Regions from separate parts of the Oceanobacillus sp. M60 genome, predicted to be linked through region 1. Evidence: riboswitches for the same ligand, from Rfam matches in the RefSeq annotation. Region 1 holds a riboswitch; each other region holds the start of a gene.

What was found. A riboswitch is a leader RNA that binds a small molecule or an ion and turns the genes downstream of it on or off. The one in region 1 is predicted to bind S-adenosylmethionine.
Region 2: another riboswitch for S-adenosylmethionine. It lies ahead of ACW0TQ_RS06450 (methionine biosynthesis PLP-dependent protein); the one in region 1 lies ahead of ACW0TQ_RS11930 (iron-containing alcohol dehydrogenase family protein).
Region 3: another riboswitch for S-adenosylmethionine. It lies ahead of ACW0TQ_RS01665 (methionine ABC transporter ATP-binding protein); the one in region 1 lies ahead of ACW0TQ_RS11930 (iron-containing alcohol dehydrogenase family protein).
Region 4: another riboswitch for S-adenosylmethionine. It lies ahead of ACW0TQ_RS02115 (homocysteine S-methyltransferase family protein); the one in region 1 lies ahead of ACW0TQ_RS11930 (iron-containing alcohol dehydrogenase family protein).

What each region holds. Positions count from the first base shown of each region.
Region 1 covers NZ_JBSSNH010000004.1:258,593-266,880, forward strand. Annotated here, with positions in the region: gene ACW0TQ_RS11895 (phosphotransferase) at 1-794, opposite strand, end outside; gene def (peptide deformylase) at 827-1,384, opposite strand; gene ACW0TQ_RS11905 (helix-turn-helix transcriptional regulator) at 1,368-1,568, opposite strand; gene ACW0TQ_RS11910 (YibE/F family protein) at 2,781-3,893, shown strand; gene ACW0TQ_RS11915 (YibE/F family protein) at 3,890-4,672, shown strand; gene ACW0TQ_RS11920 (YolD-like family protein) at 4,750-5,025, opposite strand; gene ACW0TQ_RS11925 (hypothetical protein) at 5,022-5,237, opposite strand; SAM riboswitch class I at 5,490-5,606, shown strand; gene ACW0TQ_RS11930 (iron-containing alcohol dehydrogenase family protein) at 5,704-6,804, shown strand; gene ACW0TQ_RS11935 (MetQ/NlpA family ABC transporter substrate-binding protein) at 6,828-7,643, shown strand; gene ACW0TQ_RS11940 (glutathione ABC transporter substrate-binding protein) at 7,700-8,288, shown strand, end outside.
Region 2 covers NZ_JBSSNH010000002.1:451,455-459,742, reverse strand. Annotated here, with positions in the region: gene ACW0TQ_RS06465 (YjcZ family sporulation protein) at 94-189, opposite strand; gene dacB (D-alanyl-D-alanine carboxypeptidase/D-alanyl-D-alanine endopeptidase) at 326-1,690, shown strand; gene spx (transcriptional regulator Spx) at 2,014-2,421, shown strand; gene ACW0TQ_RS06450 (methionine biosynthesis PLP-dependent protein) at 2,592-3,698, opposite strand; SAM riboswitch class I at 3,848-3,952, opposite strand; gene ACW0TQ_RS06445 (hypothetical protein) at 4,262-5,161, shown strand; gene ACW0TQ_RS06440 (NAD(P)/FAD-dependent oxidoreductase) at 5,473-6,681, shown strand; gene ACW0TQ_RS06435 (VanW family protein) at 6,988-7,866, shown strand; gene ACW0TQ_RS06430 (YceI family protein) at 7,926-8,288, opposite strand, start outside.
Region 3 covers NZ_JBSSNH010000001.1:321,427-329,714, reverse strand. Annotated here, with positions in the region: gene ACW0TQ_RS01695 (sodium/glutamate symporter) at 1-401, shown strand, start outside; gene ACW0TQ_RS01690 (tyramine oxidase subunit B) at 398-1,522, shown strand; gene ACW0TQ_RS01685 (hypothetical protein) at 1,679-1,897, opposite strand; gene ACW0TQ_RS01680 (2-keto-4-pentenoate hydratase) at 1,926-2,696, opposite strand; gene ACW0TQ_RS01675 (alpha-hydroxy-acid oxidizing protein) at 2,789-3,934, opposite strand; gene ACW0TQ_RS01670 (methionine ABC transporter permease) at 3,949-4,617, opposite strand; gene ACW0TQ_RS01665 (methionine ABC transporter ATP-binding protein) at 4,613-5,632, opposite strand; SAM riboswitch class I at 5,775-5,872, opposite strand; gene ACW0TQ_RS01660 (aminotransferase class I/II-fold pyridoxal phosphate-dependent enzyme) at 5,934-7,103, opposite strand; gene brnQ (branched-chain amino acid transport system II carrier protein) at 7,361-8,288, shown strand, end outside.
Region 4 covers NZ_JBSSNH010000001.1:415,531-423,818, reverse strand. Annotated here, with positions in the region: gene ACW0TQ_RS02150 (CynX/NimT family MFS transporter) at 1-410, opposite strand, end outside; gene ACW0TQ_RS02145 (zinc ribbon domain-containing protein) at 645-860, opposite strand; gene ACW0TQ_RS02140 (GNAT family N-acetyltransferase) at 1,037-1,561, shown strand; gene ACW0TQ_RS02135 (phosphoribulokinase) at 1,629-2,276, shown strand; gene ACW0TQ_RS02130 (GNAT family N-acetyltransferase) at 2,311-2,736, shown strand; gene ACW0TQ_RS02125 (YitT family protein) at 2,917-3,780, shown strand; gene ACW0TQ_RS02120 (hypothetical protein) at 4,059-4,361, opposite strand; SAM riboswitch class I at 4,756-4,856, shown strand; gene ACW0TQ_RS02115 (homocysteine S-methyltransferase family protein) at 4,974-6,026, shown strand; gene ACW0TQ_RS02110 (cyclase family protein) at 6,053-6,802, shown strand; gene ACW0TQ_RS02105 (5-methyltetrahydropteroyltriglutamate--homocysteine S-methyltransferase) at 6,838-7,944, shown strand; gene ACW0TQ_RS02100 (histidine phosphatase family protein) at 8,139-8,288, shown strand, end outside.

The DNA.
Region 1 (8,288 bases):
TGATTGATATGATAACTTTCATGATGCTGAAGGTAGACTTCCATAAACTGCTTCCAATAAGGCTTTTCTGTCAGAAACATCATATCTGCTTCAGGAGGAGCCAGTTTCAGTCCTTCCCAATCTATTAATAATAGCTTCTCCCCCTGCATCAAATTCCAATGATGCAAATCTGTATGACATAAGACCATATCGAAGGAAGCAGATTTCAGCTTTTCTGAAAGTTCTTTTATGCTGCTGATCCATGCAGCTATTTTTTCCCGATTTTCACGAAAAAGGGCATGTAGCTCCCCCGGGATATGTTTTTCATTGAAATGAATGACCTCTTCCAATTCTTCTAAAAAAGGCACGTCAAAGTCCTCCTTCAAAGCTTCCGTTGGAAAAGGGATTTCCTTCCCAAATGAGTGGAGTCTGGCTATTATATGTGCAAATTCTAATACCTGCTGCTTGGTTAAGCCTTGTTCACCAATGGTTTCCCCATCAATAAAAGGATACAGCAAATAACTATTTTCTGCGTCTTCACATTGATACTTCCCTTCCTTTGTCTGTAGCGGAACAGGAATTTTTCCTTTTAAATCACTGTTATCTGCTAACCACCCCACAATGGGAGCATGCTGGTCAATCCACGCGGTCAACTTTGGCGTAGAAGCACGTCTCTTTTCATATACTTTCAAAAAATAAGCAGCATCCTCCGCCTTTATTTCAAAGGCAAGGGACGCCCATCCTCCCTGTTTGGATTGTACGTGAACAGGATGGACTCCATACGCTTCCTGTAATATTGCAGTAAACGGATTCACTGCGATTCCCCCTTCCCTAAAAAGCTTGGATCCTACTGCAAATTCAAAAATGGCCGTTCTTTATTAATCCGGTCAAAAAACATGATGCCATTCAGATGATCCATTTCATGCTGAACTAAGATAGAGCTATATCCCTTAAAGGTATATGTATGCTCCTCTCCCTCTGTATCAAAGGCCTGCACCTTTATTCTCTCATAACGCGGCACATGTCCAGATACTTCCCTGTTTACAGAAAGGCATCCTTCCCCTTCCGGAAGATAGATGGTATTTGCAGCATGGCTGATCAGTTTAGGGTTAATCAGCTTTAATTCCATTGTTTCCTCCTTTTCTTTCTGATATCGTATGACAAACATGCTTTTATTGATGCCGACTTGATTTGCTGAAAGTCCTGCTCCCGGCCTTAGCTGATATTTCTTTGCTATCTCAGGGTCCTGACTGTTTTTCAAATACGTCATCATGCATTCCAGCTCTGTTTTCGTTTCCTCCGAAACAGGAAGAGATACAGGGTCTAACTGTTTTCTTAAAATAGAAGCCCCCTCTTTTTTAATATCTTTCATCGTTACACGGTAGTCTTTATGAAATTTTGTCATACATAAACACCTCTTCTACATTTTTATCAAGCGCTCTGGATATTTTAAATGCCAGTTCTAACGTCGGATCGTATTTATCATTTTCCACACAGTTAATGGTTTGCCTGGAAACACCGCAAAGCTTAGACAATTTTTCTTGTGTCATATTCGATTGCTTCCTTAATTTTTTAATCTTATTCTTCACTAACTAAGCTCCTTTTTGTCAAAAGTGTTTGACAAAATTGTAGCATGGAATTCCTGTAAATGTCCAAAACGTTGGACAGGTTGAAATACGCACTCCCTTTTGGTACATACTAAAATAAGAAGGTTATGGGTGACTTTTTGTTTTATTGCAATGTAACTGATTGGGACTGGGACTGCGATTACCAATGTTGTCAGGTTAATGAATTTTCTTAAATACTCAACTTTCGCACCTAAGAATAAGCAAATATTTCTTGCTATTCCAAGATGAACATGTTCTTCATTACCATGCTTGCATTTTGGTGAAATATCCGGCCTTTTTGGAATTGATGATGGTGCATAGCTCCGCTCCGGCCAACCACTTCGCTTTCCATGGGGACGGCTTCAGCTAACTTGAAAAGAAAACCGCTTTTCAAGTGGATCTTCAGCTCGCCCTGTTCCCATAGGAGTCTGCGTGGTTGGCCTGCGCTCTGATAGGATTCTACAGCGAATGAAAGAAATAAGATTTTAATGAGCTGAAGGAAATAGCAACTTTCGTCTGAACAACCCAATCATGACAGCATGAATATGAAATACAGGGAATAGCATTTATGCTCAGAAAGTAATCTTGACGGAACATTTTACCATACAGCATGAAAAAGATGTTCTATCTGATTAAACATCTATTTGGTGAGTTGTTTTTTCACGTATAGAATATCCTACTAGCGGAGGCGGACCGTTTTGACTCCTGAGGGATCAGCACCATCTGAAGATCCACTTTTGCCAAGTGCTCTTCTTGGCAAAAGTTAGCTGAAGAGCGTGCCCCTAGGCAGACTAAGGCCGCAACGTCCTGTTGCAACGTCTGCACTAGTACGTCCTGTACGTCGGAAAGCAAAACGGTCCGCCGCAGCGGTCGCATTAACCTGACATCATTGAGACCTGCGATTACTCGGTCTATTAAAACCGTTGCTGCGATTACTCGCCCCATCGAAGGTCTTTTGTATGATGCCCGCTTCAAGCATAGAGAGAAACTGAAAATTCTAAGCAGGAGAACCATCAGCCAATAACGGCCCGGTTGGTTTAATTAACATTTCGCAGGGAATGAAAAGGCCCCCGCGGAATGAAGCTTCCCTTTATTCCCTGAAATTTTGTGATGTTGTATGTATCTCCTTCTTATTAAAAGTGTTATCATAGTATATGTTTTCGGAAATACGAATAGGACAATCCTATTTTTGGAGTGATTACATTGAAGGCATGGTTAAAAAATCGGACCAGGACCGAATATATTACCGTCTGTCTATTACTAATCGGTTTTATCGCATCGATGATATTTATCAATAACAATTATGATTTATATGATAGAACGATTGTTCACATAACCGATGTTCAAGAAATAAATAGAGAAGATCAGCCAGATGAGCATGGCAATCAAGATGAAAAAGTCACCCAGCATATCGTTGGAGAAGTAAAAAATGGATCAGATAAAGGAGAAATAACTGAATTTGATAATGAATATGTCCAGTCCCTGGCATTGGACTATGAGTTATCTGCAGGCGATGAAATCTTTCTTGCTCAAGACGGAGAAGCAACAGGGGATATTAAACGGGACAAATATTTCGTGTTTGTCGCATGGATATTCCTGATTATTTTATTAGCAGTCGGAAAATCCAGAGGTGCTCTATCCGCACTGAGTTTGTTTGTCAATGCAGCTATTTTGTCATTTGCATTAGATATTTATATACAGAATCCAAGCATCAGTCTTTCTGTTATTACTGCAATCAGTATTATTATTTTCACCATTCTCTCCTTATTGATGGCGACAGGATTTAACGAAAAAACCTATACAGCTATTTTAGCCACATTGATAGGGACCGTAATTTCATTGGTGATTGCTTATGCAGCACTGCATTTCACTGGCGAAGAAGGACTGCGTTATGAAGAAATGGCCTTTTTAACCAGGAACCCGGAAACCATATTTATGGCAGGGTTACTAATTGGTTCCTTAGGGGCTGTTATGGATGTTGCGATTACTTTATCTGCTTCCATGTTTGAAATGTATGAGAAAAATAACCGGATTGATTTAAAAACATTAAAAAAAGCAGGTTACGAAGTCGGGAAAGATATCATGGGCACCATGACCAATATTTTATTTTTTGCCTATGTCAGCGGGTCCCTTCCCATGCTGCTAATCTATTTTAAAAATGCAGCACCGTTCGGCTTTACCATATCAATGAACCTTTCCCTTGAATTAACACGTGCTTTAGTCGGCGGCATTGGGATTGTATTGACCATTCCAATTGCCATCTATATTTCCATTTTCTTTATCCGGAGAAAGCAGGCGAAATTATGAATGTACTCGTATTACTGGCAATCATATTATTTGCATTAATGGCTTGGGTCGGCGGTATGAAGGGTGTACGCTCTTTTATTGCCCTCTTTATCAATTTTATCATTGTGCTTATGGCTGTATTCGTCATGAATGACCCGTCCGGGAATCCAATTATTATTACGCTTATTGCATGTGGTTTCATCAGTGCAGTCAGCTTGTTCTTCATCAACCGGGTAAATAATAAAACGATGCTTGCTTTCTTATCTACCATTGCAACAATGGTTATTTTAATCTTTTTCATTATTATTTTAACCGAACAATCCATGATTTATGGACTTGGGGAAGAAGAATCTGGAGAAATCACAGCTTTCAATGTGCATATTGGATTAAATTTCATTCAAATTGCTACAGCTGTGATTATTATGAGCACGATTGGGGCGATTGTAGATACTGCCATTTCAATCACCTCTCCGATGCGTGAAATCCACGACCAGAATCCGGAAATTTCCAGAAAGAATCTATTCTTCGCCGGCATTCGTATTGGCCGTGATATTCTAGGTACAAGCACAAACACGCTATTCTTCGCCTTTTTCGGAGGGTATATGGGGCTGCTAATCTGGTTTAAGGATTTAGATTACTCTCTTGGACAAATTATAAATGCCAAAGTGTTCAATGATGAAATGCTTGGAATCCTTATTTCGGGCCTTGGCATCGCTCTGGTTATTCCAATTGCTTCTCTGATGAGTGCGTATTATTTGAAGAAGAAGAAAAAGGACATCGCGTTGGATGAGCAGAAATAGGTAAAAGCAGCCTTACGCTGTTTTATGTTTAGAAATAAGCCCGAATGATTCCGCTTGGAATACATTCGGGTTTTTATCTACAATATAAAAACGTCCATTACATCATTAAACTTAATGATTGTAAAATCCTTTTGACCCAGCTTATCAACTATGGCTATGTGCTCGTCTTGATAGTTAATGCTGTCTATATATCCTTTTATATGATGAACATGACAGTCCTGATAGCATTTCACTTCAATAAGCAAATTATCTTTATGAGCGATAATTAATTGAAAGCAATTCTGCTTCCGTTGCCGCTCATTTAACATTGTTTTTTCTTTCGTATTCCTTTCTTCCTGTACACGAATATTCAAGCCCCGACGCTCCTTTTTACACACCCTATGGATAAAATATTTTCTATCTTAAAGCTGCGCACCTGTTTTTTATAATAACAATAAGCAAGAATCCTTTTATCATCTATATCCACCACCCGAATAACCCGCTGCGTCACATTGTTATGGCGGTCGATATAATAGATCATGATTTTTTCCTTTTTATCCAGAGAATGATGAAGTAATCCAATCATATTTATTCCTCCGAACAAGAACTTTTGTTCTGAACATTTGTTCTTATTATATCAAAAAATAAGAAAGAGTAAACATGAAATAAATGGATGAATGTGTTTTAAAAGAAACGAGCGATAATCCGTTCAAGTATTTGGATTTTGGGACCAAAAATGGTGCTGATTAACATAATTAGCCCGCCAGCTCCCTTGCATCAAGCTATATTTGACTTTTCTCATATTTCATATTAAAATGTATCCACAGTTACATAAGAACTCTTATTGAGAGTGGCGGAGGGACTGGCCCGATGAAGCCCGGCAACCTTTCTAGAACTCGTTCTAAAAAAGGTGCTAAATCCTGCAAAGTGCATAATGTGCTTTGGAAAATAAGAGAGGACGTTTCGTAAATGAACTTATTCAACCTCTCTAGAACAAAATAGAGAGGTTTTTTATGTAGCATTTAAACACATGTAAAAGGGGTTATCTTACCATGCAAACAGTTACTGTAAAGGGATCGCCCAGCCATTATCAAATCGGTGAAGGTTCTCTGGAATACCTGATAGAAAATCTGAATGACTTGCGGGTGAAGCGGATTGCTGTAGTTGCCGGGCGTACTGCTTGGGAAAAAGCAAAACCATATCTTCCTTCTGCATTGCTGGATCAAATAGAGGAAAAAGATATACATACTGCAGATGGGCATTGCACCGTGGAACGAACTGACAGACTGGCCTCGATTTATGAAGAACAGCAAATAGATGCTGTCATCGGCATCGGCGGGGGAACAGCTCTGGATATTGCCAAAGCAGCGGCTGCCAATGCGCAAATAAAAAGTATCTTAATCCCAACGATTGCCGCCACCTGCGCAGCTTGGACGCCATTAAGCGTCTTTTATCAGGAAGATGGTGCTCATTCTCATTACACTGAGTTTCCTGAATCTAATACACTCGTAGTGGTAGAACCAGCAATTATTGCAGAAGCTCCTGTAAAATACTTAAAAGCAGGCATTGGCGATACGTTAGCCAAATTCTATGAAGCTCGCTCTCTAGTTGAAGCCTTCTACCCTGAAGGCACGCTTCCAGTCTGGCTGCAAATATCTCAATTCGCCGCTCGTGCCTGCAAGGATATTTTGCTGGATGACAGTGAAGCAGCAATCCAAGCTTGTGAGAGTAACCAAGTCACTGATGCTCTTATTCGTGTTATCGAAGCAATTATCGCAACAGGCGGTATGGTTGGCGGCTTCGGCGGAAAAGCTGGACGAATTGCAGGTGCGCATTCCATTCATAATGGGTTAACTGCTGCCCCGCAGATTGCCGATTCACTTCACGGGGAAATTGTATCCTACGGCATTTTAGCTCAGCTTGCTATCGAACAGGATAAAAACGAGCTTACGAAGCTATTAGCTTACTATGATACATGGGGCTTCCCGACAAAATTAGCAGACTTCTCCATACATACGGATGATCAGGAGCTGCTGGAAACCATTGCGAAAAAAGTGACACGGGAAGAAGAATCCATTCATTTGATGAAAGAAGAAATTAATGCAAATACCGTTATCGACGCATTTTTACAACTTGAGAGTGTTACTAAATAAAAAAAGAAAGTAGGAAAATCATCATGAAAAAGAAATATTTACTTCTTATTACAGCTTTATTATTCGTTTTCCTCGCTGCTTGCGGAGGAGATGAGGAAGAGAGCGGTTCAGATTTACTTGAAGACGGCGTATTGACAGTAGGTGTAACAGCTGGTCCACATGAAGAAATTGTTGAAAAAATAGCTGAAATTGCAGCAGAAGACGATTTAGAAATTGAAACTGTGGTTTTTAGTGATTATGTGATGCCAAACGTTTCACTGGATGAAGGTGAAATTGACATCAGCAGCTTCCAGACAGAGCCTTTTATGGACAGCATGGTGGAAGAAAGAGGCTTGGATATAGTGAAGGTAGCAGATACCGTTACTTTCCCGATGGGAGTTTATTCCGAATCGGTTGATTCTCTGGAGGACCTTCCTGATGGCGCAACATTAGGGCTCCCTGGCGACCCTACAAACAGCGGACGTGCTTTATTATTATTTGAACAAGCTGGTCTTATCACATTAGAAGAAGGCTTGGGTGTAAATGCAACCGTAAATGATGTAATTGACAATCCGAAAGACCTTGAATTACTGGAATTAGACTCTGCACAAATTCCAAGACAGCTTGGCGAAGTTGATGCAGCAGCAATCAATTCAAACTTTGCAATTGAAGCAGGGCTTTCACCCAATGATGATTCGCTCTTTATCGAGCAGGATTCTACATTCGTTAACTTGATTGCAGCTCGTACAGAAAACCAAGATGATGACGTTGTTCAGCAGTTTATTGATATTTACCATACAGACGAAGTGAAAGAATTTATTGAAGAAAACTTTGACGGCTCTGTTGTTCCAGGCTGGTAAATCCATATTTTCAGGTAATATACCAGACTACTATACTTAAAGGAGAAAACAGCATCATGAGAATACAGAAAAAGATATATGTACTTGCATTTATTGCTCTGTTCAGCCTGATACTTGCCGCCTGTGCCAGTGAACCAGATGACAATGCATCCTCTGACAGCAATACGACAGAGGGAGGATCGCAGGGCGGCGATTTAATTATTACCACACCAGCCGATGCTGTATCGCTTGACCCGGCAGCATCCAATGATACTCCGTCCAGTGATGTACAAAGAAATATCTTTGAAACGCTTGTTACCCAGGATGAAAATATGGAAAATCAGCCTTTGTTGGCAGAGGAGTGGGAACAAATTGATGATACGACATGGGAATTCAAGCTTCGTCAAGATGTGACCTTCCATGACGGCTCTGATTTTAATGCGGAGGTTGTAAAGGCAAATATTGACCGTACGCTTGATCCGGAAATTGGTTCTCCACGGGCGATCATGTACAATATGATTTCCGAGGTAGAAGTTATTGACGATTACACTGTTCATTTTAAAACAGAATATCCTTTTGCAGCGTTACCGGCACACCTTGCTCATCCCGGCGGTGTGATGATTTCAAAAGACCAGATTGAAGAAGACTATGCTGCAATGGAAGATG
Region 2 (8,288 bases), on a different contig from region 1:
GTTCATAATCACGATCTATTTTCTTAGCCAGCCGTACGTAAAGCTAATTAATTATAGGGAAGAGGAGGAAAAGATTTGTTTATCATGGCATCACTAGAATCCCCAATAAGAAGTACCTACAATAATCAATAAGATGAACAGGACTACCAGTAGAGCAAAACCTCCGCCAAATTCATTGTAATTACTCATTTTTTACACCCCCTGTATGTTTACTATATGAAATGATTTTATGTTTGAGAGGGTATTTGACTAGAAAAAAGGATTTTAACCTATAGATATCGAATTAGAAAATTAAGAACGTAATACATCATCCGAGGTGGAATCGATGCAAAAACTAAATAACTTTTTATTAAACAAATGTCACAACAAAGGAAGTGTTTCAGGAATAAGTGTGCGCTCCGGGACAAGCGGTGCAAGCTTGTTTAATTATTATGCATCAACACGGCTGCAGCCTGCTTCCAACTTGAAAATACTTACAGCAGTAGCGGCATTAAGGAAATTAGGTCCTGAATATACATTTCAAACCGAGCTTCATTTGGGGGGGAAAGTAGTGGAGGAAACCTGTCATGGTAATGTTTATTTGGTTGGAAAGGGAGACCCGACTTTACAAGAAAAGGATTATAAACAGTTTGTGGCTTCTTTAAAAGAGCGTGGGATCAAAAATATATCCGGAGACTTTATTCTTGATGACAGCTGGTACGATGATATCCGCTGGTCTGATGATTTAATTTGGGCTGATCAGCAATACGGGTATGGTTCAGAAGTATCTGCTTTAACACTTGCTCCAGATACAGATTATGATACGAATGCTATTAAATTAATCATTACCCCGGAAAAATTGCATACAACCCCAAAGATAGAAATCCTGCCGCATACGGAAGGAATTACGGTGACCAACGATGCTGTAACGACAGAAGAAGCAGATGAAGAAGCATTGATTGTAAGGCGGAATAATTCAGCAAATCACTTTTTTATATCAGGAAAAATCGGCAGGAAAGAAGGAAAGCAGGAAGTATATATGGCTATTAAACATATTGAAAATTATATCGCAGACACAATCCGGCAAATATTAAAAAAGGAAGGTATTGCGTTAGAAGGCCGGATAAAAAAAGGAAAGCTTCAGGGAGATGCAGCGTGTATTTACCATAAACAGTCACCGCCATTAACTGGCATTATTATTCCCTTTATGAAGCTTAGCAATAATGGGATTGGTGAGATGCTCACAAAAGAATTAGGGCGTAAAACATATGATGACGGTTCATGGGAATCGGGTCTGGCAGCAGTGAAAGAAGCTCTGGCTACCTATTCAATCAATCTGGATACAATCCAGTTAAAGGATGGTTCCGGAATTTCAGCAGCTAACTTTATTCCAGCCGAAGAACTGACGCGTTTACTGTACGAAATCCAGCAGGAAAAGTGGTTCCCTGAATTTTTAGCCAGTCTGCCGGCAGCTGGAGAAGCCGATAAAATGATTGGAGGCACTTTACGTGAACGTATGAAGGGACTGGATGTTCAGGCAAAAACAGGAACCATTGAAGGTGTCAGCACTCTTTCCGGTTATGTAACCAATGGAAAGGGAGAACGGCTTATCTTTTCCATCTTATTTAATCATTTATTAGATACGGATACAGGAAAAGAATTAGAAGATGAACTGGTTGCGATAATGGCGGAGATAGAAGAATGGTGTTGACCTTTGTCATTTGTTTTTTGGGGGGGGTTCATTATTTGATTTAAGCTGTTATTAAACAGAAGTTTAAGGGCGTATTGTGGAATCGTGAAGCCGGGGAAGCATATTTATAGAGCGAAGGAATAATAGCAGCAAGCTTTATTTCGATGAATTAAGCTTCATTTCATGTTTTTTTTATGACCTTACCATAGTTTTACCACATTTCCATGCTAAAGTGAAACTAAGATAGAAAAAATGGAATGAAGAAGCAGAAATGTTTTACTTTCATTTCATCATAATCACTTTGAATCTTGTAATGAATATGTCAAATAATAAGGAGAATGAATATGACAGTGCATATTTACGGAGTATCTTGCTCATCTACAAGAAAAGCGAGACAATGGTTTCGCAAAAATGGAATTGCTTATAAGGAACGAAATATTTTACATCAACCATTGACAATTGACGAACTAAAGAATATTTTACAAATGACTGTGGAAGGCACGGATGAGATACTTTCAACCCGTTCTAAAATTTTTAAAGAATTGAATTTGAATGTAGAGGATTTGTCTCTGCAAACTTTATTGAAATTAATTCACAAATACCCAAGACTGCTGAAAAGTCCAATTTTGGTGGATGAAAAAAGATTCCAAGTTGGGTACCATGAGGAAGATATTCGTCAATTCTTACCTCGTAAAACGAGACAGCTGCAATGGTTACAATGGAAAGTGGATTTAGGTTTAATAAAAGGGTAACGAACCTTAAATGAACCTTAAATTATGGAAGCATACGATGAAATGGCTGTATGCTTCCATATGTTGAATGTTGAGCAAATTAAATAATATGTAAGGAAGAATATAATTTCATCTTTACTCTAAAAAAGAGGCAGCTTTAAAATGAGCTGCCTCTTTTTTGGGGTATTGTTTTAAATTTTACTGACAACCTGCAGCGCCTGCTCAATATCTGCTATTAAATCCTCCGCATCTTCAATTCCTACAGAGAAACGAAGAAGGTCATCACCGATTCCTCTGTTATCTCTTTCTTCCTCCGGCATATCGGCATGTGTTTGTGTTGTAGGATAGGTAATAAAGCTTTCTACACCGCCCAGACTTTCGGCAAATACAATTAAGTTGAGGTTAGCTAAGAAAGAACGCACCTGGTCGGCATCTTCTAAACAAAATGAAAGCATGCCGCCTTTATTTGGATAATAAACCTGTCCAATTGACGAGTGGTCTCGCAGGTAAGCAGCAATTTTTTGTGCGTTTTCCTCGTGACGCTGCATACGCAATGCAAGTGTTTTTAACCCGCGGACAAGCAGCCAGCTGTCTGAAGCAGATAATGTTGCTCCTGACGCATTATGCATTTCAAATAATTTTTCGGAAAGGTCAGGACTTTTGGTTACGACCAGACCGGCTAAAACATCATTATGGCCGCCGATATATTTTGTCGCACTATGCACTACAATATCCGCACCAAGCGTAATTGGCTGCTGGAGATAAGGTGTTAAAAATGTATTATCAACAATAAGCAGCAGGTTATGCTTTTTAGCCAGCTCCGCATACTTTTCAATATCCACCTCCTGAAGTAACGGGTTCGTCGGTGTTTCTAAAAAGATAGCCTTTGTATTTTCGTTAATACATCGTTCTGTTTCCGTGATATTTTGACAGACATCATAGGTCACGGAAATATTATAAGCTTTTTCAAAATGATTAAAAATACGGTAAGTTCCTCCGTAGATATCTTTTGTCGCGATAAGGTGATCGCCCATACGAAACAGGGAGGAGAGAACTAATTGAATAGCTGCCATTCCTGAGCTGCAGGCGAAAGCAGCATCTCCTTCTTCCAGCTTTGCGAAACCTTCCTCTAAAACAGATCTGGTCGGATTCTTGGTACGCGTATAATCATAACCTGTGGAATGGCCAATTCCCTGGTGCTGATAAGCTGTTGACATGTAAATAGGCGGATTTATAGCCCCTGTCCGTTCGTCCGTTTTATTACCTAACTGTACTAATGCTGTTTCTATTTTTCTCATTTTCCTTCAGCCTCCTCAATCCAGAAACATGAATTCGCTTATCTTTCGCGAATATGCTGTTTTCTTATGATTTTCCCATGTGAAATCAATAAAAAACCCTTCTTATTCCAGAGATGAGATAAGAAGGGTATGATATCGTGATGATACATATCTTATCTTTAAAGGGGAGTTCCCTTCTGGAATTAGCACCTTGCTAGAAGCAGCTGGTTGCTGAGACATCGTCGGGCCAGTCCCTCCGTCTCTCTGGATAAGAATTGGAATTTTATTAAATTATAATTACGTTAACTTTACAAGAGCGAGGAAAAAAAATCAAGTCTTGATTTTTTTAAAAATGAAAAAGCCGGCAACACTGGCTTAGAGGCTGTGTATAGAAAGAAGAAGCTTGAAAAAAACGAAAAGTATTTGAAAAGGACTCCGATGACGATTACAATGGTAGTGTAGTGAACGTATTGTTGAATGGTTATAAAATGGACAATTACTCTGAATGAGTTGGATATGTCTGATAATAAAAAGGGTGAAATAATAAATATCCGAATGAAACTATTTAAAAAGGAAGAAGATATATGCGCAAAAAAAAGCTATTATGGGTAAACATTTCTATGTTAGCAGGTTGTATTATCATCATTGGCATGGGGATTTATAAGGATAACCGCTCTGTAGAATATTCAATGGAAGTGAGTACAGAAGACGGAACTGGACAAACTGGAGAAAGCGTAGAGATTTTTACAACCTCCTGGAATAATCGGTTATTAGGAGACAATGAACAAATTTATCAAACAGCTAATTTAGATTATCGCAACATACTTCAGCAGGAAGACAATGAAATAGAAGTGCAGGAAGAGCGTACTGTGACTCAAGGTACCGAAACAGAGGAAGAAACATACACAAATCCAGAAACAGAGGTGCAGGAAGAAGATTATATAGCTTCTGAGGAAGCATCATCTAATCAAATAACAAATGATGAGCCAGCTGACAGTGAACAAAGCAGTAACGCTTCAAATAAGGAAAACGCAGCTGGTGAAAATAATGAGAATACAGAAAGCCGAGAATCAGAATCGAATACGCAACGTTCCACAGCTTCTGTACATCAGAATCAATCTGAAAAAAATAGCCGCTTTTCTGATTCCAATAATTCTGGAGCTGAAACTGAGGCGCCCGGCACAAATGACAGGAATGAAGAGAATTCAGAGAAAGAAGATTCAAAAGATAAATCGGATCAACCGCCGAAACAGCCGGAAGAGGAAGAAAATGGCAACGATGATAATGCAAACAACAAGGAACCCGATTCTGAAGATGTAGAGAGTGAAGAGCCGGAATCAGAGGAAGGAAATCCTGAAGAAGAAGAAAATAATGGAGAGCATGAGACTGAAGAAGAGGGAGAAAACTCAGACTCAGAAACAGATAAAGGTTCTGAAGAGCACAAAGGTTCTGAGGTCGATACTGCATCCATCTATGCTGATTAAATTACGAAAGAAAGCAGCTGTTTCATAATTAAATTAATAAGGTAAAATAAAACTGCGAATTTGCTGTAGCCTGGCGAATTTGCAGTTTTTTAATATTAAAATCTCAACTTTCGCACCTATTAATAAGCATATATATCATGCGGGTTCTTTGATAAAACAAGTTTCGCTAAGTTTTCTAAAGAAATTATAATGAAAATTAGCCTAATCCCGCAAAATTTGATATTATAATAGATGCAGTGACTATTAAACGTGATAGTTCGAAATTACATTACATTTTATTTGTGGAAGATAGAAAGGATGGAAGATGAATTATGAGTAAACCAAAAGTAGTCGTTCTTGGTGCAGGCTATGCTGGATTAGTTGCAACAAGACGTTTAACTCAACAGCTGTCTCCTGAAGAAGCTGAGATTGTGTTAATCAACAAACATAATTACCATTATGAAAGTACATGGTTACATGAAGTAGCAGCGGGTACGATTACCCCGAATCAGGCACGTTTTATGCTAACAGATGTAGTTAACCCTAAGCGTGTACGTTTAATTTACGATACCGTTACGGAAGTGAAGCGTGAGGAAAAACGCGTTGTTCTTGAAAACAGCGAAGTGGCTTATGACTATCTTGTATTTGCACTTGGATTTGTATCCAACTCATTTGGCATTCCGGGTATGGAAGAGAATGCTTATGCAATCACAGATATTGATTCCAGCCGATTAATTGCAGAGCACATTGAATATCAGTTTGCTCAGTATTCTTCAAGCGAAGAAAAACGTGACGAGCAGCTTACCATCGTTGTCGGCGGCGGCGGATTCACAGGGATTGAATTTGTTGGTGAGCTTGCAGACAAAGTACCTGAGCTATGTAAAAAATACGATATCGATCGCAGCAAAGCAAAAATTATTAACGTAGAGGCAATGCCATCTATTTTACCTATGTTTGATGAAGATTTAGTTTCTTACGGAAAACAGTCCTTAGAAAATCGTGGCGTAGAATTCCGTATTGGTACTGCCATCAAAGAATGTACAGAAGACGGATTTGTTGTCGGCGAAGATAACGAATTAATCAAAGCTGGTACAGTTGTATGGACAGGCGGCGTAATGGGTAACCCGGTATTGGCTGAATCCGGATTTGAATTATTCAAAGGAAAAGTAAATGTTGGATTAGATTTACGTCCAGAAGGAGAAGAAAATATCTTTATCCTTGGAGACTGCTCATGGACAATGGATCCGGAAACTGGAAAACCATTCCCTCCAACTGGTCAGCTGGCTGTACAAGAAGGCGCGAAAGCAGCAGATAACATTGTTGCATTGATTCGTGATGAAGTGATTACTGACTTTGTTTTCTCTAACAAAGGAACAGTTGCATCTCTTGGCTTATCTGATGGTATCGGAAACGTGCTTGATGGTAAAAAACTAAGCGGTAAAGCAGCGGCAGCAATGAAAAAAGTTGTTGATGACCGTTCTCTATTCTTAGTCGGCGGTGCTAAAACATTACTTAAAAAAGGTAAATTCCGTCCATTCTAATAACCAAATAACATTCGAATTGAAGTTGTATTTGATAAATTACTCCACAGGAGGTAAGCGATATGAAGAATTTATTATGTTACGTTCTACTTGCTCTGACAGCCCTGGTAGGCTACCGTGTTGCAAGTGAATATTTAGAAGACAACAGGGACTTTAGATAAGCTTTTAAAAATTGCCGGGATAATCTCCCGGCAATTTTTTTGCTTTTTAACAAGGAATACTCTCCACCGCGTAACAGTAAATCCTAGCTTATTCACTGTATAGAAATAAAGCATCCCAAACATACTAAGTCTTAAGGGGTGTGTCATGATGCGAACGATTGTACTTTTATTGCTATTTTTATTTCTTATATTTCCTCATACAACGAATGCTGCTGTTATGGAACTTTATGATGAACAGGATGATTCTTGGCTTATCGATTTAAAGCCGTATATATTTGAAATGGATGAAGCGTTATTGGATTGGAATGAGATTCAAGGGTTAACAAAATATATGCAGGAGCAGGTCTATAAAAAACCGGAAAATGCTTATATAGATAAAAATGGAGAAATTATCAAAGAAAAACAAGGATTTACCCTGGACGTAAACCAATTTCATACTCTGATTAACGAAGCTTATTATGGCGGGGCAGGGAAAAACCGGCTACAAGTACCAAAACAAATGATTCCGGCACGCGTGAATGAAGACCTTTTAAAAGAATTAAAGGAGAAAGAGTTAAATCGTTTTACGACAAGGTTTAAAAAAGGGAATACTGAAAGAACACGCAATATTGAATTGGCTGCAGATGCAATCAATAATACAGTGATCTTTCCCGGTGAGCATTTTTCCTTTAATGAAATCGTGGGAGAGCGGACAAGAGAAAGAGGTTACCTGCCGGCTCCGGTAATCGTAAAAGGGGAGTTTAGTGAAGATATTGGCGGAGGGATTTGCCAGGTATCCTCAACATTATTTAATGCGGTGGATCTGCAAGGCATTGAAATAACCGAACGCTATGCACACAGCAGAGAGGTCCCTTATGTTCCGAAGGGCAGAGATGCTACAGTGAGCTGGTGGGGGCCGGATTTTGCGTTCCGTAATAAATATAACCGTCCGGTGCTGATTCAAGCAAGGGCTGAAGAAGGAGTGATGACGGTCGCTGTTTATACGAGTCGCGATGCTTCTCTTTTTCAGGCAAAAAACCCCTGATTTTACTGCTCAGCGTAAAATCAGGGGCTTGCTGTTTTATGATGGAAAGGCTAGTGATATTATTCAGCCTTTTGTAATTCTAATTCAAAGTTGATTTTTACTTCTTCTCCTACCAGAACTCCGCCAGTTTCGAGAGAAGCATTCCATGTTAAACCGAATTCTTTACGGTTGATGCTTGTTGAACCGCTGAAGCCTGCAACAATGCTTCCGCTCATTGGATCTTTACTTTGACCTTCAAAAACAACATCCAAAGTGACCGGTTTAGTTGTTCCTTTTAATGTTAAATCACCAGTTACTTCGTAGTTATTCCCAGATTTTTTGATATCTGTTGCAACGAAAGTGATTTTAGGGTAATTTTCTGCGTCAAAGAAATCAGCAGAACGAAGGTGGTCGTCACGGTCTTTGTTACGAGTGTTGATGCT
Region 3 (8,288 bases), on a different contig from region 1:
TAGTTGCTGATAATATTGTGCCATTTAGCATTCTTATTATATTTGGCATCATTCTCAGCTATATTTTTTATAAAGTTTTATCAAGGTATTATTTCCAGGAAAATTGGTTTGAAAAAGGAATTTTTACATTCGGGTGGATTACGGGGGCTGTTGCAACAGCAATTGCATTATTAAGAATCGTTGACCCAAAATTAAAAAGCAATACGTTAGATGAATTTGGGTTGGCGTATATACCAATAGCGCCAGTGGAAATCGCAATTATTACATTTTCACCGCTGCTTATATTAAATGGGCATCATTGGCTCTTTGTCGTGATTACGATAGTTATTAGTTTCGTGATATTAACAGTATCCTACTATAAAAAATGGATTATATTAAATTCAAAGGAGAGATCAAAGTGAGTGAGAAGGTAGAATTTTTATACTTACAGGAAGAAGAATTAATTGAGGCTGGTGTTCTTGATATGAAAGAATGTGTCAGCACCATTGAGGAAATGTTTCATCTTATAGGGAAAGGCGATTATATGCTGGGAGGACCAAACAGAAATGATCATGGTTTAATGCTTTGGTTTAATAAAGAGGAGCCATTTGAAAATATACCAAAAGCAGGTCCAGATCGAAGGTTTATGTCACTTATTTCCTATCTCGGAGGAGCATTCGATGTAATAGGTAATAAATGGTATGGCTCTAATGTTGAAAATATGGATAAAGAACTGCCGCGTTCCATTCATACTTTTACACTTAATGATAAAGAAACAGGAGCACCGCTGGCAATCATGGCGGGGAACTTAATCAGTTCTATGCGAACGGGTGCAGTGCCTGGAGTTATTTCAAAACATCTTGCTAAGAAAGACGCAAAAGTTTTAGGTGCTGTTGGAGGCGGTGCAATCAATCAGTCTTGTATCGAAGCAATAGCAAGTTCCGTTAGTACGCTTGAAAAGATTGTCCTTTTTGATATTAATTTAGAAAAAGGAAAACAAATTGCTGATAAATTGGAAAGGCAATTGAATCTTTTCGTTGAAGTAGTCGATGATTTGGATCACTGTATTCAGCAATCCGATATTGTAACTGTTGCTACATCTGGGAAAATTAAGCCAGAAATAAAGAAGGAAAGTATAAAGCCTGGGGCGCTTATCATTCTTACAGGAGCAGCAGATTTATCTCAAGAAGTTTACAATCAATCAAGAATCGTTTCAGATTTATGGTCTATGCATAAAAAATGGCTGGAAGATGGATTATCACATCCTGATGGTATAGCCAGCATTCGTGATTGGACGATGTCAGGTCAACTATTAGAGCTCATCCATAACGGTGAATTTGATGACAGCACGGTTGATGATATCGGGGATATTATTTCAGGTCAAAAGACGGGAAGAAATACAGAAGATGAAGTTATTATTTGTATGACTGGAGGTCTTCCTACAGAAGACGTTGCCTGGGCATATAAAGTATATCAAAATGCATTAAAGAACAATATTGGAACAGCGCTTCCGTTATGGGAGAGCTCCTATTTAACAAAATAAATTAGTTTTCCTGTTTTCATTGAATTCTGCAGCTAAATTGAATAATAGAAAAAATAATGGATTGCTATTCTGATTGATTATGAATAGCAATCCCATCTTTAACTTAAGACTTGAATAAGAAGTAACACCATCCACTGCCTGATGTTACTTCTTATTCTAAATATAGAAAACAAGGTAAACAGAAAAGGCTCCAAATACAATAATATAAAAAAGTATTTTAGCAAGTGTCGGCTTCTTGTAACAATCGTAAATTGCAGGTACAGTAATTAAAAAAAGTGCAATAATCATAGTTGCTGTATTTAAGAAAAAAGTAATTAAAATCCCTGCAATAATAAATAAAACCCCTGATATAATATTCTCTTTCCTATTTATCATAAGTCACCCCATATTCTCTATATCACGCTTAAATCAAGGTTATTTTCACACTGCCAATATCACGGTAGCTGGCAAGATATTCACCTGCTTCTGCTTCAAATGGCGAAATAAATGTTCCAGAAGAAACCACCATGCCTTTTTGCAAAGACAAGTTATGACTGGCTAATTTCTCCACAAGCCATTTAACCGCATTGACAGGATTATCTAATACCGCATCAGAGCATCCGGTATGTGTTGTTTTTCCATTATATTTTAAATCGAGATCAATTGCACCGAGCTTTTCTATGCTGGGAGAAGGAACAGGGCTGCCTGTAACTATTCTGCCTGTTGCTGTATTGTCAGATAGCAAATCCATTAATGAAAAATTCGGGAACCAGTTGATATATCTTGCATCTGGAATTTCAATTCCCGGAGCAACAGAAGTTTTTTCGATGATTTCCTGAACATCTGCGTTGTTTGAGATATCTTCATTGATGAAAAACATCAATTCAGGTTCAATCAAGGGAGAGAATAAATGGGATAGGGCATACTCAGCATCTCCCTGTAACACTTGTGATGTCAGAATGGTTCCGTAGGCAGGCTCGTGTGTATCAGCAATTGCCTGTGTTTCTTTGCTGGTCATACTGATTTTATAGCCCGCGACCGAATCACCCTCCTGAACACGTTTGTTAATAAACGCATGCTGCACTTGATATGCTTCGTCTTCGCTGATTGTATAGTTTTCACGAATAAATGAAACGGGCTTATGCGCCTCGTAAGCTGTTTCGATATGTGCTAAAATTTCGGGAATAACGCTCATGCTTAAAATCTCCTTATAGCTTTTTCATAATATTATATGATTATGATGAAAGAAAAGAGCGTCTCCGTCAAGAGGCCGCTCTGTATATATACTTAGTTATCAGCAGCAATTTTCAATGTGAGCTGCTTTACTTCTTCTATTGTCTTAGCTCCAGATAATGCCATCGATACAGCAACTTCTTGCGCAAGGTTAGCGAATATCTTCTGAACGCCTGCTTCTCCCTGAAGTGCAAGCGCGTAGGTATACGGACGCCCAAATAAAATCGCATCTGCGCCAAGCGCCAGGGCTTTGATGACATCTGCTCCCCGGCGGATGCCGCTATCAAGCAGCAAGGGGAAATCTGGACCAACAGCTTCGCGTATAGCTGGTAATGCTTCCAGACTTGGTATGATTCCGTCCATTTGTCTGCCGCCATGATTGGAGACAATAATCCCGTCTATTCCGGCTTTTATTGCTTGTTTTGCATCTTCAGGATGAAGGATGCCTTTTAGAAAAATTGGCAGCTTCGTACGTTGACGTAATGCCGTTATATTGTCCCAATGAAGGGATGGGTGATGAAGGTTTTCAATAATTGATTCAACTTCATCCTGTCCATCCTTTAAGCCTTCTTGAAATGCAGGATCCTGGACATAGTTTGCTTTTCCATACCCTTTTTTCAATGGGGAGTACTGATGCCTCATATCATCTTCACGCCACCCGAGAATCATAGTATCCACGGTGACCACTATCGCTTCATATCCGGCTTTTTCTGCGCGTTCTGCCATACTGTAGGAAATAGCATCATTATTGGACCAGTATAATTGAAACCATTTTGGTCCATGAGGAACAGCTTCCGAGACTTCTTCGATAGATCTTGCTGTAACAGTGCTTTGAATGTATGGAATATTCATCGAAGCCGCAACATTTGCAATGGCAAAGTCAGGTTCTTCATGAACCATTTTTAAATGTCCTATCGGAGCGACCATTAATGGGGAAGCATATTCTTTTCCTAAAATACGTATAGATGTGTCCACTTCGGAGACATTACGTAAAAACCTGGGAATAATCGAATATTTCTCAAAGGCTTCTCTGTTTTTTCTTAACGTTTCTTCCCCGCCGGCACCAGAGCGGATGTGGCCAAATACTTCTGCCGGCAGGGCATGCTTTGCTGCAGCTTCAAGCTGTGCAGTGCCAGTTGGAAAGGAATCTTGTATGGTTATATGCTCTAAGAAAGAGCCTTTCTTGGATGAGGTTGTCATATTTTTTCCTCCAATTAATCTTTTTTCAATCGTTCGGCGAGTCGGTTTCCAAGAGACTGAAGACCTTGAACGATAATAACGAGCATAATAACCGTAACGTACATGACGTCTGTTTCATAACGCAAGTGTCCAAATCGGTAAGCTAAGTCACCCAGGCCTCCAGCGCCGACTAATCCGGCCATAGCAGTTGCCCCGATAAGGCTGATTGTTGCGATGGTTAATGCAAGAACAATGGCTGGTCTCGCTTCACGCAGCATCACATTCCAAATAATTTGATGTGTCTTTACTCCCATCGCTCGATATGCTTCGATAACACCTTGGTTGACCTCTAACAGGGAGGATTCAATCAGTCTGGCGATATAAGGAGCTGCATTGACAACGAGCGGCACAATAACTCCTTTTACACCAATGGTTACACCTACAATCAATTTGGTGAAAGGAAGCATAAAGAATAAAAGAATAATAAATGGAATGGACCGGATGACGTTAATCAGCAGGTTTAAAGACTGATAAACAAACTTATTTTGCAAGGGTTGTCCCGGACGTGTCAAAACTAATAGAATAGCTAAAATAACGCCGATAATAACAGCGAAAAACAAAGAGATTAAAACCATTTGAAGAGTTTCTATTATGGCATCATAAAACTCTGAACCCCATTGATCAATAAATGCCTGCATGTTAATTCACCCCCAATTCTTCTACTTCTACGCCTTGTTCTTTTAAGAAGGAGAGAGAATGTTCTACTTGATGCTCACTGCCAATCAAATGAACGACAAGGTTGCCGACAATGCCATTTTTTAATTCGATAATATTGGCAGTCAGAATATTCGGCTCTACATAAAATTGCTGTGTTACCTTAGACAACAGCGGCTGACCTGTATTTTCACCAAGGAAGGTTAAACGAATTACTTTGCCTTCTAAATTCAATTCATCAATTAAACGATCCGATAATTTTCGTTGTGAAATGGTATTTAAGAACTTTTTAGTCGTCGGCTGTTTAGGTTTTGTAAATAGTTCTATCGTCGAACCTTGTTCAATGAGGTTTCCGTTTTCAATAACATAGACATAATCGCATATTTTTTGGATAACGTTCATTTCGTGCGTGATTAATAGTATTGTGATCCCAAGCTCTGCATTAATTTTTAATAATAGTTCGAGAATGGAATTTGTCGTTTCTGGGTCGAGTGCGCTGGTTGCCTCATCGCTCAGGAGGACCTGTGGCTCCTGTGACAGCGCCCTGGCAATAGCGACACGCTGCTTTTGACCGCCGGAAAGCTGGGAAGGATAAGCATCTTTTTTCTCAGATAAATCGACAATATCTAAGTATTTCATGACTCTTTCCTTAACCTCTGCCTTCGGTACGCCGAGTAATTTTAATGGAATCGCAATGTTATCATAGACACTGGCAGTCCTTAATAAATTAAAATGCTGAAAAATCATGCCGACCTTTTGTCTTGTTTGCCGGAGCTTTTCTTTTGACAGCTTCGTTAAGTCGGTTCCATCAATCCAAACCTTTCCTTTCGAAGGAGACTCCAGTAAATTGACACAGCGAATTAATGTACTTTTTCCTGCACCGCTGTAGCCGATTACGCCATGGATTTCTCCTTTATTGACAGAAATCGTCACATCGTCCAGTGCAGTAACATCCTTTCCTTTTTTGGAGGGGAAAACTTTTGTGACATTCTCTAATTTGATCATCTGCTGTTTTTCCTGCCTTTCTATCATTATGCTGCAGTTGATAGGTAATATTGTTTGCAGCTGTCTTGTCAGAATCGATACAATTTCTAAAAAAGAGCCTCTCTAGGGTAAGAGAGGCTCGAAAATGTAATCTTATTTTCTGCTCTCATCTTTCAAGACGGGTGTCTTGCTGGAATTAGCACCTTTTTTTAAGGTTGCCGAGCTTCAACGGGCCAGTCCCTCAGCTGCTCTGGATAAGAGGTGTGGTAGTAATTGAATTGTATTCTTTAAAAGTATCTTATTTTACAAGTTTCGTCAATATTTATTTTTGAAACAGCTGCAGTTTCTCAATACGTCGAATAGCTTCGCGAATACGATTCTCTTCTACGAGTAATCCGACGCGTATATAACCTTCTCCATTCTTTCCGAAACCATTCCCGGCTGCAACGGCTACATCCGCCTCTTGTAATAAATAATCAGCAAATGTTTCACTTGTAAATGCCGCTGGTACAGGGAGCCAGGCAAAGAAAGAGCCTTTCGGTGCAGTGACTTCCCAGCCGATACGTCTGCATTCTTCTATGAGAGCATCTCTGCGCTGTTCATAGCGTTCCACAAGCGAGGTGACACAGCTTTGGTCCCCTAATAATGCTTCCGCAGCTGCCTTTTGAATAGCTGGGAAAAGACTGACAAATAAATGGTCCTGCAGAATATTAATCGCTTCGATCATATCTTTGTTGCCAGCAGCAAAACCGACTCGCCAGCCGGCCATATTATAGGTTTTGGAAAGGGTGTACAGCTCAACGCCGACATCTTTCGCTCCTTTTGTCTGTAGGAAGCTTATTGGCTGATAGCCGTCGAAACCGATGGCTCCATAAGCGAAATCATGAACAACACCGATATCATTTTCCTTCGCTAACGCAACGGTATCTTCAAAAAATTCTTTCGTTGCGACACCTCCGGTCGGGTTGTTTGGATAGTTGAGATATAATAGCTTGGCAAGTTTCTTTTGTTCCGGCGTCAGGGCAGCATAATCTGGTAAAAAATTGTTTTCCTCTAATAATGGAAACGTGTCATAAGTAACGTCTGCTAATGAAACACTGGACAAATAATCTGGATATCCAGGGTCTGGCAAGAGCATTAATTCGCCTTCATCCATAACAGCTAAAGGGAGTTCTACCAAGCCAATTTTACTTCCGAACAAAATAGCAATTTCTGAAGCAGGATCTAAATCGACATTATATTCTCTTTTATAAAACTGTGCTGCAGCCCCTTTTAATTCATCGGTACCGCGGAAAGGGGAATATTTATGGGCAGCCGGATTTTCGGCGCTTTCCTGAAGTGTACGGATAATATGCGGCGGTGTCGGCTGATCCGGGTTGCCTTGTCCGAGATTGATAATATCTCTTCCTTCTTCCAGGGCTGCAGCGACTTTGCCGGCAAGGGATGCAAAAAATTGAGCAGGAAGCTTTTCTACACGACGGGATAACTTCATCATCTATCGACCTCTTTATACTAGTTTGTGAATTTTATAATTACATCTAATAGTATAAGTTTGCAGTGCGATTGTCTATAAAAAATATGAGAAAACAGCAAAACAAGGCAGGATGGGAATTTTTTCCGTGTCTCTTATTCATCCCTTTTTCCGTTGCATTTCATATGTGAAAGTAGTAAGATAGAAATCGTGTCAAATTATGTTAAATAATTAGATAATTCCAAGAATTATTTGGTTTGGAGGTAGGAGGAATAAAAATGAATACCAAACTGCGTATAGGAAATTATTTAGCAATTGCATTTATGTTATTTGCTTTATTTTTTGGAGCGGGGAACCTGATTTTCCCGGCACAGCTCGGACAATTATCAGGAGATAATATTACCCCGGCTACGATTGGCTTTTTAATCACTGGAGTAGGGTTGCCTTTTCTGGGTATTATGGCAATGGGCTTCTCTGGAAAAAATAATCTGCAGGAGCTTGCCAGCCGTGTCCATCCTGTTTATGGTCTTGGGTTTACGGCGTTACTTTACTTAACAATCGGACCATTCTTTGCAGCTCCAAGAACAGGAACAGTGGCTTATGAGGTTGGTATTGGTCCATATGTAAGCGAAGGATCTCAATCAACGGTTCTCTTGATTTTTACCGGAGTCTTTTTCTTAATTGCCCTGCTTGTCTCGTTATTTCCATCTAAAATTGTTGATAATATTGGGAAATTTTTAGCGCCAGTGTTGGTTGTTTTACTGCTTGTTTTATTGGCAGTTGCCCTCTTTAATCCGATGGGGACGATTCAGGCTCCAGAGGAAGCATACCAGACTTCCGCCTTTTTTATCGGATTTTTAGAAGGTTATAATACGATGGATGCTTTGGCAGCACTGGTATTTGGGATTATTATTATTAATGTTATCAAAGGGTTTGGAATTACAGATAATAATCAAATTCTCTCTGCGGTGACGAAGATAGGCTTAACTTCGACAGCACTGCTGGTTATCATCTATGTAGGAATCTCTTACCTGGGTGCAACAAGTGTGACAGAATTAGGTGTATTGGAAAATGGAGGGCCTGTGTTAAGCGGTGCTGCAGCGTATTACTTCGGTACATTTGGAACGATTTTGCTGGCTGCTATTATTATATTAGCTTGTTTGACCACTGCTATTGGTCTGATTACAGCAAATGCAGAGTATTTCC
Region 4 (8,288 bases), on a different contig from region 1:
CCCATGCGATAAGGAAAAGTAGACTTAATCAACCCTGGCATCAGGATGTTTCCAACTGCGATTGCCATTCCAGTTAAAATTGTGCCAAAAAGCAACAACTCCATTCCGCCATTTGCCCGAATAAATACACCGATGGACAGGAAAACCATCGCAATCAATAGTGTTATTTCCATTCCAAGTTTGCCAGATATTCTTGGGACAAAGGGAGAGAACAAGCCAAAAGCAAGTAATGGCAGCGTGTTTACCAGTCCAATCATGGCATTGGAAGCTTCCAGTTCTCCGCGGAAAAGTGGAATAAGCGGACCAACAGACGTGATTGGTGAACGCAATGTGGCTGCAATCAATAAAATTGCCAAGAGTAATAAAACGATATAGTATCTTTTTGCAAAAGATTTTTTTGATAAATGCATAATAAATAGGCTTCCTTTATAATGTATTTAAAAACATACAGAGAATCATTCTATCAAAAGAGATTAGTAAATGTAAAGAGATGCTTTTCGTCTGTACAGTATATTTATATAGAACAGCAGATAAAGCGTTTATGCGTAAAAAGAAACATGGCTCAAGGAACCATGCTTCTTTTCTGCTGCAAAAAACTTAGAAAGAAATCAAATTTAATTATCTTATCTTGTTTTCCGAGTAAATTATCCTCCAAAAAATAAATCAAATACATTGCTCGCTGTAGAACTTTCTGTATTGTAAAATTCGGAGTAACCGCAATCCTGACAATAGACAACCGTAAATCGATTATGCTGCACATCAAACACCTTGGATAAACCTGAACCGGTCATGGATACATCCTTTTTATCTGCATTTCGGCTTCCGCATTTCATACAGCCTTCACCTGTTCTCAATTTCATCACCTCTTCAATAAATTTATACGTATAAAGCTATTCCTTGGTTTCACCTCCTTTAAACGTACTTTATTACCGGAAAAATAAAAATATTTGCTATAATTAGAGTCTGACTTAGAATGTTTCTAACTATTGTACGGCAAGCGAAAAGTAATGAGTAAAGCGATTAAGGGAGGGGCAGGATGGTTTTGATTAGAAAAGCAGATGTTACGGATGCAGGCGCAATTGGTAAAGTAAGTGTAGAAAGCTGGCAGACAACTTATCGGGGAATTATGGCAGATAGGGTTTTAAAACGATTATCAGTGGAAGATAGGGTAGAAAATTGGAAAGATACCATTCAAGCTGATGAAAGCACTACATTTGTAGCTGTAGATACGGAGGAACAGATTGGCGGATTCTTGAATATAGCGGTAAAGGAATCAGCTGATTCAGCCCGTATCGGTGAAATTACAGCCGTTTACTTGCTGGAAAACTGGCAAGGGCAAGGAATAGGGAAAATGCTATTATTAACTGGCTTTACATGTTTTGTAGAGCAGTCTATCTATACTGTCCGAGTTGAAGTTCTGTCGGAAAATGACAGCCGTTTGTTCTATGAACAGTTCGGTGCAGAAATGATTGAAAAAAAGAATATTCAAATTGCTGATGACGTGCTTGATTTACTTGTATATGAATGGAAGGATATCAGTAGTATTGTGAAAATGAATTAGCCGTTGTGTTTGGCTGTGAGATGTATGAAATGACTAAAAATAAAGGTAGGGATGGAGAGGGAAAACGATGAATAATATCATACAAGATTTGACGGAATGGATAAACAGGCAGGAAAAACATATCATTATCGGTATTACAGGGCACGGAGGAGCCGGGAAGACGACATTTGCAGACCAATTGAAGCAAGTTTTCTGCCAGGATGCAAATTTGATATGTACAGATCCGTATATCGTCCATTCAGCGCTTCGAAGAGACACTCAAATTACGTATACTTTTCAAAATGAAGTCCGTACGGCTAAGATGACGGCCTGCCATCCTTTGGCTCATTATACAGAAGCGTTGGAACGTGATATACAAATGACGCTTGCAGGTATGAAATGGAGCACAATCGATAGAGATTATCTACCGAGTAAATTAATCGATCCAAATAAAAAACTTACTATTTTTGAAGGGATGAGTGTGGCATTTATAAACCCTGATTATTTAGATTTGCAAATTTACCTTTATACGGATGGACAGACCGAATTAACCCGTCGTTCCAGTCGGGATACTACGGAACGAAATCGAAATCTGGAGAATATACAAAAATCACATCAGGAAAGAAGAATACAATACAGCCATTTTATGCATCCATTGAAAGAGAAGGCAGATATTATTCTTTTTACGGATAAACAAGGGATGCATATAGAGAAACAGCAATTATCAATCGAATAATCAAAGCTTATTTTATTGGGAAGGGGCTTTATTTATGGAAATAAAGGAATTAACAACAGAACAAGCATGGCGGGAGGCGTATAAGGTAATGCGTCAATTGCGAGTGCATCTTGATGAATCCGGCTATCTGGAACTTGTAAAAGAAGCAGTGGAGGTAGATCGTTACCATTTAGCCGCTTTGTACGAAGGAATGAAAATGGTTGCTGTTGTCGGGTTTAAACCAATGACCACACTGTATTATGGCAGATTTGTATGGGTATGTGATTTAGTAACAGATGAACATAGTCGTTCGAAGGGGTATGGAGAACAGCTCTTGAAATTTGTCCATCAATGGGCAGAGCAACATAATTTTTCATCTGTTGCTTTATCGTCAGGCTTGCAGCGTCAGGATGCACATCGGTTTTATCAAAAAAGAATGGGGTATTCGAAGGTGAGTTATGTTTTTAAAAAAGAGCTTTAATGATAGAGCATGTCCTTATCACGTTATACATTTTTCACCTGCAAAATAGTTGAGTTTGAAATCGAGAAGCGTATAATAAATAATATTAAAAAAAGTACAGGTTATTCCATGTGAAATGTGGGAACCTAAACACATTGGAATTTAGGGTAACAAAATGTATGACGAAGAAAGGAACATTGGATGAAGAAAGCACAATCGAAAAAAACAAGAAAGGCAATGCTTTTTTCAAGAGGATTGATTATTATCATCGGCGGGTTCATTACTGCGTATGGACTAGAAGCTGTATTGATACCTAATAATGTTTCTGATGGCGGTGTAACCGGGTTAAGTATTGTCGGTTCGCAGTGGACCGGATTGCCATTAGGAATCCTGATTGCTATTTTAAACATTCCCTTTATTTACTTAGGATATAAACAAATCGGCAAGAGTTTTGCAATCTTCTCTATCCTCGGTATTGCTTCTTTGGCTATAAGCACCAGCCTGATGCATCATATTCCAACTATTATTGAAATCGAAGGAGATACCCTGCTTGTCACTGTTGTCGGCGGGATCATTATTGGATTTGGCATGGGACTGGCACTACGTAATGGAGGAGCGTTGGATGGGATTGATATGCTTGCTGTATTATTATCCCGAAAGCTGCCTTTTGGAACGAGTGACTTAATATTATTTCTGAATTTATTTGTATTTATCGTAGTGTCCACGGTGTTTGGATTAAGAGGGGCCCTGATGTCCGGTATTGCTTATTACATAGCTTCCAAGGTCATTCATATTATTGAAGAAGGATTAAGCAGTACAAAAGCAGTTTATATCATTACCGAGCATGCAGATGAGATGATGAAAGAAATTGGCGACCGGCTGGGACGTGCCTGTACATTACAGCATGTAGAAGGCGGCTACTCCAAAAAGGAATTTAAACAAATTAAATGTGTGATTACACGACTGGAAGAAAGTAAAATGAAAGAAACGATTCAAGATATCGATGCCACTTCATTTGTAACTGTCTATGATGTGTCAGAAGTACGCGGCGGTAATTTTAAATAAAGCATCGACTTCTCTTAAATCAAAAAAGGCAGCCAATGAATCCATTTCATTGGCTGCCTTTTGATTAGTATAGGGTGAAAAAGCTTATTGTACGAAGGGGTACACGATAGCTTATGATTTTGCTCTGAATATATCCGCAACTGCATGAAATACCTCAACACCTTGATAAGTGAAAACGGACAATGCAGTCAGTGAAAAGAACCCAATAACAATTAATCTGAAAATCATCATAGTTTTTGCCTCCTCTTTTAATTTTTAATTTTTTTATTAAAAGAGGCTTAAACCACGAAATTGGATTGATAGAAAACAGGTGTCAGCAGCTGTTTCGTACGGTTGACCCGCACAATCGTAGTGAATAAACAGAGACTGCCTAATAAGAATAAGGTAATGACTAAACCTGGACTTGCTATAAATGATTTATCTTGCTGGTCATTTCCGCCAACGCCTAAATCAGGTGACGATTGGGAATCAATCAGTATTTCATGATCGGTGAGAACGTAGCTGTGATGTACACCTGGGAATAATTGTGTCATTGGCAAAAGGATAATCATTAAAGCAATCATCAAATATCTATTCAACATCTACGCCCCCTTCCGTATGATAAATATATTTTTTGATTCGATTTCTTAAAGCGAAAGAATTAATTATACCAATAATGAAGAATAAATTCAATATAATGTCTACATGTTTTAGAATTAATTTGTATTATATGCTTATTTTTCGGGTGTGTCTATACTTTTTGAACATTTTATGAATTTTTCTCCATGAAATTAACATTCCTTTTTTTTACGGAATTTAAACATCTGCTTAGAGATATAAAGCCGTGCGTGTTTGGAACTTCTCTCTATGATATGAGATATTTACAAGATTCATTCAAACCGATTCAAAAACCGCTGAAATATTTTTAAAATTTCTTATTGACATGGAATTCAAATAGATATATAGTTATCTACAACAAATAAATAGCAATACATTTTCTTATCCAGAGAGGTGGAGGGACTGGCCCTTCGAAGCCTCGGCAACAGACTTATAAAAGAACTGTGCCAATTCCAGTAGCGTTAGCTAGCAGATAAGAAGAGACATTGATATCGTACTCAAAACCTCTTCTTTCTGAAAGAAGAGGTTTTTTCGTGTCTATATCGACTTATCCGCAGCGAACCAAATAATTAAAAGCTTACAGGAGGAATGGAACGATGGCGAAAAGAAGTTTGGAAGAGCGATTAAAGCAAGGAACAGTTATTGCAGGGGAAGGATATTTATTTGAATTGGAGCGCAGAGGGTATTTGCAGGCGGGCTCCTTTGTACCCGAAGTAGCGCTGGATAACCCGGAAACGCTAAAGGCAGTTTATCGTGATTACATGAAAGCAGGTTCCGATGTAGTGCTTGCCTTTACATACAACGCACACCGAGAAAAAATGCGCATTATCGGTAAAGAGGACTTATTAGAGCCTCTAAATAGAAATGCTATTAAATTAGCGAAGGAAGTAGCAAAGGAACATCCGACAGAGGAAGCTCTGGTTGCAGGAAATATATCGAACACCAATATTTTTAATCCGGAAGATCAGGAATCCAAGGATAAAGTCAGAGCGATGTTTAATGAAATGGTTTCATGGTGTAAGGATGAGGATGTTGACTATATTAACGGAGAAACTTTTTATTACCATGAAGAAGCATTGATTGCTTTAGAGGAAATTAAAAAATATGATTTACCGGCAGTTATTACCTTGGGATTAATGGGTGAAAACATTTTACGTGATGGTTACACAGTGGAAGAGTCATGTAAGATTTTAGAGGATAACGGCGCCTTGGTTGTTGGGATGAACTGTTTCCGGGGGCCGGACACGATGCAGCCGTATTTAGAAAAGATTCGTGACAAAGTAGACGGGTATGTTGGAGCACTGCCGATTCCATACCGGACAACAGAAGAGAATCCAACCTTCTTTAACTTGCCGGATGGAGGGTGCAGCTGTCATTTACCAACGGAAACAACCTTCCCGACTTCTCTGGATCCGCTATATCATAACCGCTATGAGCTGGCAGAATGGGCGAAACAAGCACATAGCATCGGCGTGAATTATATCGGTTTATGCTGTGGAGCTTCACCGGCAATGCTGCGTGCGGTTGCGGAAGCTGTCGGCATCGAAACAATTAATTCAATTTATTCTCCAGATATGCATAAACACTTTTTATTTGGTGAAGATGAAACATTGCAGGATCATATCACAGATTACAAAACAAAAGCGTAAAACAATATATTGGGAGGCGGCTTATCATGACAGTTACCAAAGAAAATGAAATCTTACACGCGTTAGAAACACTAAAATCAAAAACATGGGTAGATTTAACACATACATTCGGTCCTAATTCGCCGCATTTTGCCGCATTTAAAGATGCCGAGTTTGAAACATTATATACGCATGATGACGGGTTTTTCGCACAGCAGTTCAGTGTTTCCGGACAATATGGCACACATATTGATGCACCTATTCATTTTGTTCGTGATCAGCGCTATTTAGAGGAGCTGGATTTAAAAGAAGTTGTCCTCCCAATCGTTGTGATTGATAAATCAGAAGCAGCCGGAGAAAACCATAATTATATTTTAACGGTGGAGGACATTTTAGCTTTTGAAGAGGTGCATGGAAAGGTTGAAGCGGGTACATTTGTCGCGTTACGGACAGATTGGAGCAAGCGCTGGCCGGATAAAGGTGCATTTGAGAATAAGGATGAGAATGGAGACAGTCATTTACCCGGATGGGGGCTCGATGCTCTGAAGTTCTTATTTGAAGAAAGACAGATTAAAGCAGTGGGTCATGAAACGTTTGACACGGATGCGGCTGTGGATGCCAGAAAAAATGGTTCATTGATCGGCGAGTATTATGTATTAGAGCAGGATACTTTTCAAGTAGAGCTGCTGACGAATCTGGATCAATTGCCGGCAAAAGGAGCTGTGATTTTCAATATTAGTCCCAAGCCTGAAAAAGCAAGCGGTTTTCCAGTTCGATCGTTTGCCATTTTGCCATAATAAATACTATCTACCAAAAAGGGAGAAGGAATAACATGACAAAAACAGCAGTGAAAGCACCATTTCGTGCAGACCATGTCGGAAGTTTATTGCGGCCGGAACGGATTCATCAAGCTAGAAAGAACTTTCAAGAAGGAGCTATTTCCAAAGCGGATCTTCATCAGATTGAAACAGAAGAAATCAAACGTATCGTAGATAAGCAGATTGAAGTCGGCTTAAGCGCTGTTACGGACGGGGAATTCAGACGCCGCTTTTGGCATACGGATTTTCAAGAGCATCTAAACGGTGTGGAAGGATATGTGCCGGATACAGGATTTCAATTTGTTGGAGAAGAAACAGAACGCTATAATGTGCGTGTCACAGGAAAGGTTTCCTTTAATCCGGATCACCCGCATGTTAAGGAGTTTGTGGAATTCAAAGAAATCGTCGGAGACCGTGCGATTGCCAAACAAACGATTCCAAGTCCGAATCAATTATTTGGGAAAGGAATTGTAAATCCCGAGGTTTATCCAAGTATTGCAGAATATGCAGAGGATGTCATCCAAACCTATCGTGATGCAATCAAAGCTTTTTATGATGCGGGATGCCGCTACCTTCAGCTGGATGATGTGTATATTGCGGGGTTAAATGTAGAGAATTTCCCGACAACGGAAGATGGAAAGGACCGTCAGTATTTTATTGACTTGGCACTGTATGTACTAAACAGCGTGTTGGAAGACAAACCAGAAGATTTGACGATTACCACGCATCTTTGTCGTGGAAATTATCGTTCGAAATGGGCATTTGAAGGAAGCTATGCAAAAATAGCCCCTACTTTATTTGCCAAAGAAAAAGTAGATGGTTTCTTCTTGGAATATGATGATGACCGCTCTGGCGGTTTTGAACCGCTGGATTACATTCCAAATGGCGGACCGCGTGTAGTATTGGGTGTATTTACTTCAAAGCATGGGGAATTAGAAGATAAAGCAAATATTAAAGCAAGAATTGAAGAAGCGTCGCAGTATGTTCCAAAAGATCAGCTATGCATCAGCCCGCAATGCGGCTTTGCATCGACCCATCATGGGAATCTGTTAACAGAGGAAGAGCAATGGAACAAGCTGAAATATATCGTGGATACGGCTAAAGAAATATGGGGAGAATAAAAAACACGTTTATAAAGAAAAATGCGTTATCACATTGTATGGAAAATAAATAAACAACCAAACAGGCTGAGGGAGATTGGAACCCTTGAGCCTGTTTTTTCATGCCAACCAAGCACAACTTAATAGATATAAAGATAGAAATAGTGCTAGAATAGGGGTAACTGGAAAAATAGTTCGAAAGTGGGGAAATGACTTTGACAGAGATTTGTATGATACGCCACGGAGAAACAAATTGGAATAAAGAAAAAAGAATTCAAGGCAAGACAGATATCCCTTTAAATGAAACGGGAAAATCGCAAGCGGGAGTTTGCTGCGCGGCTGCAATGCAATTTGAACCGACTGTA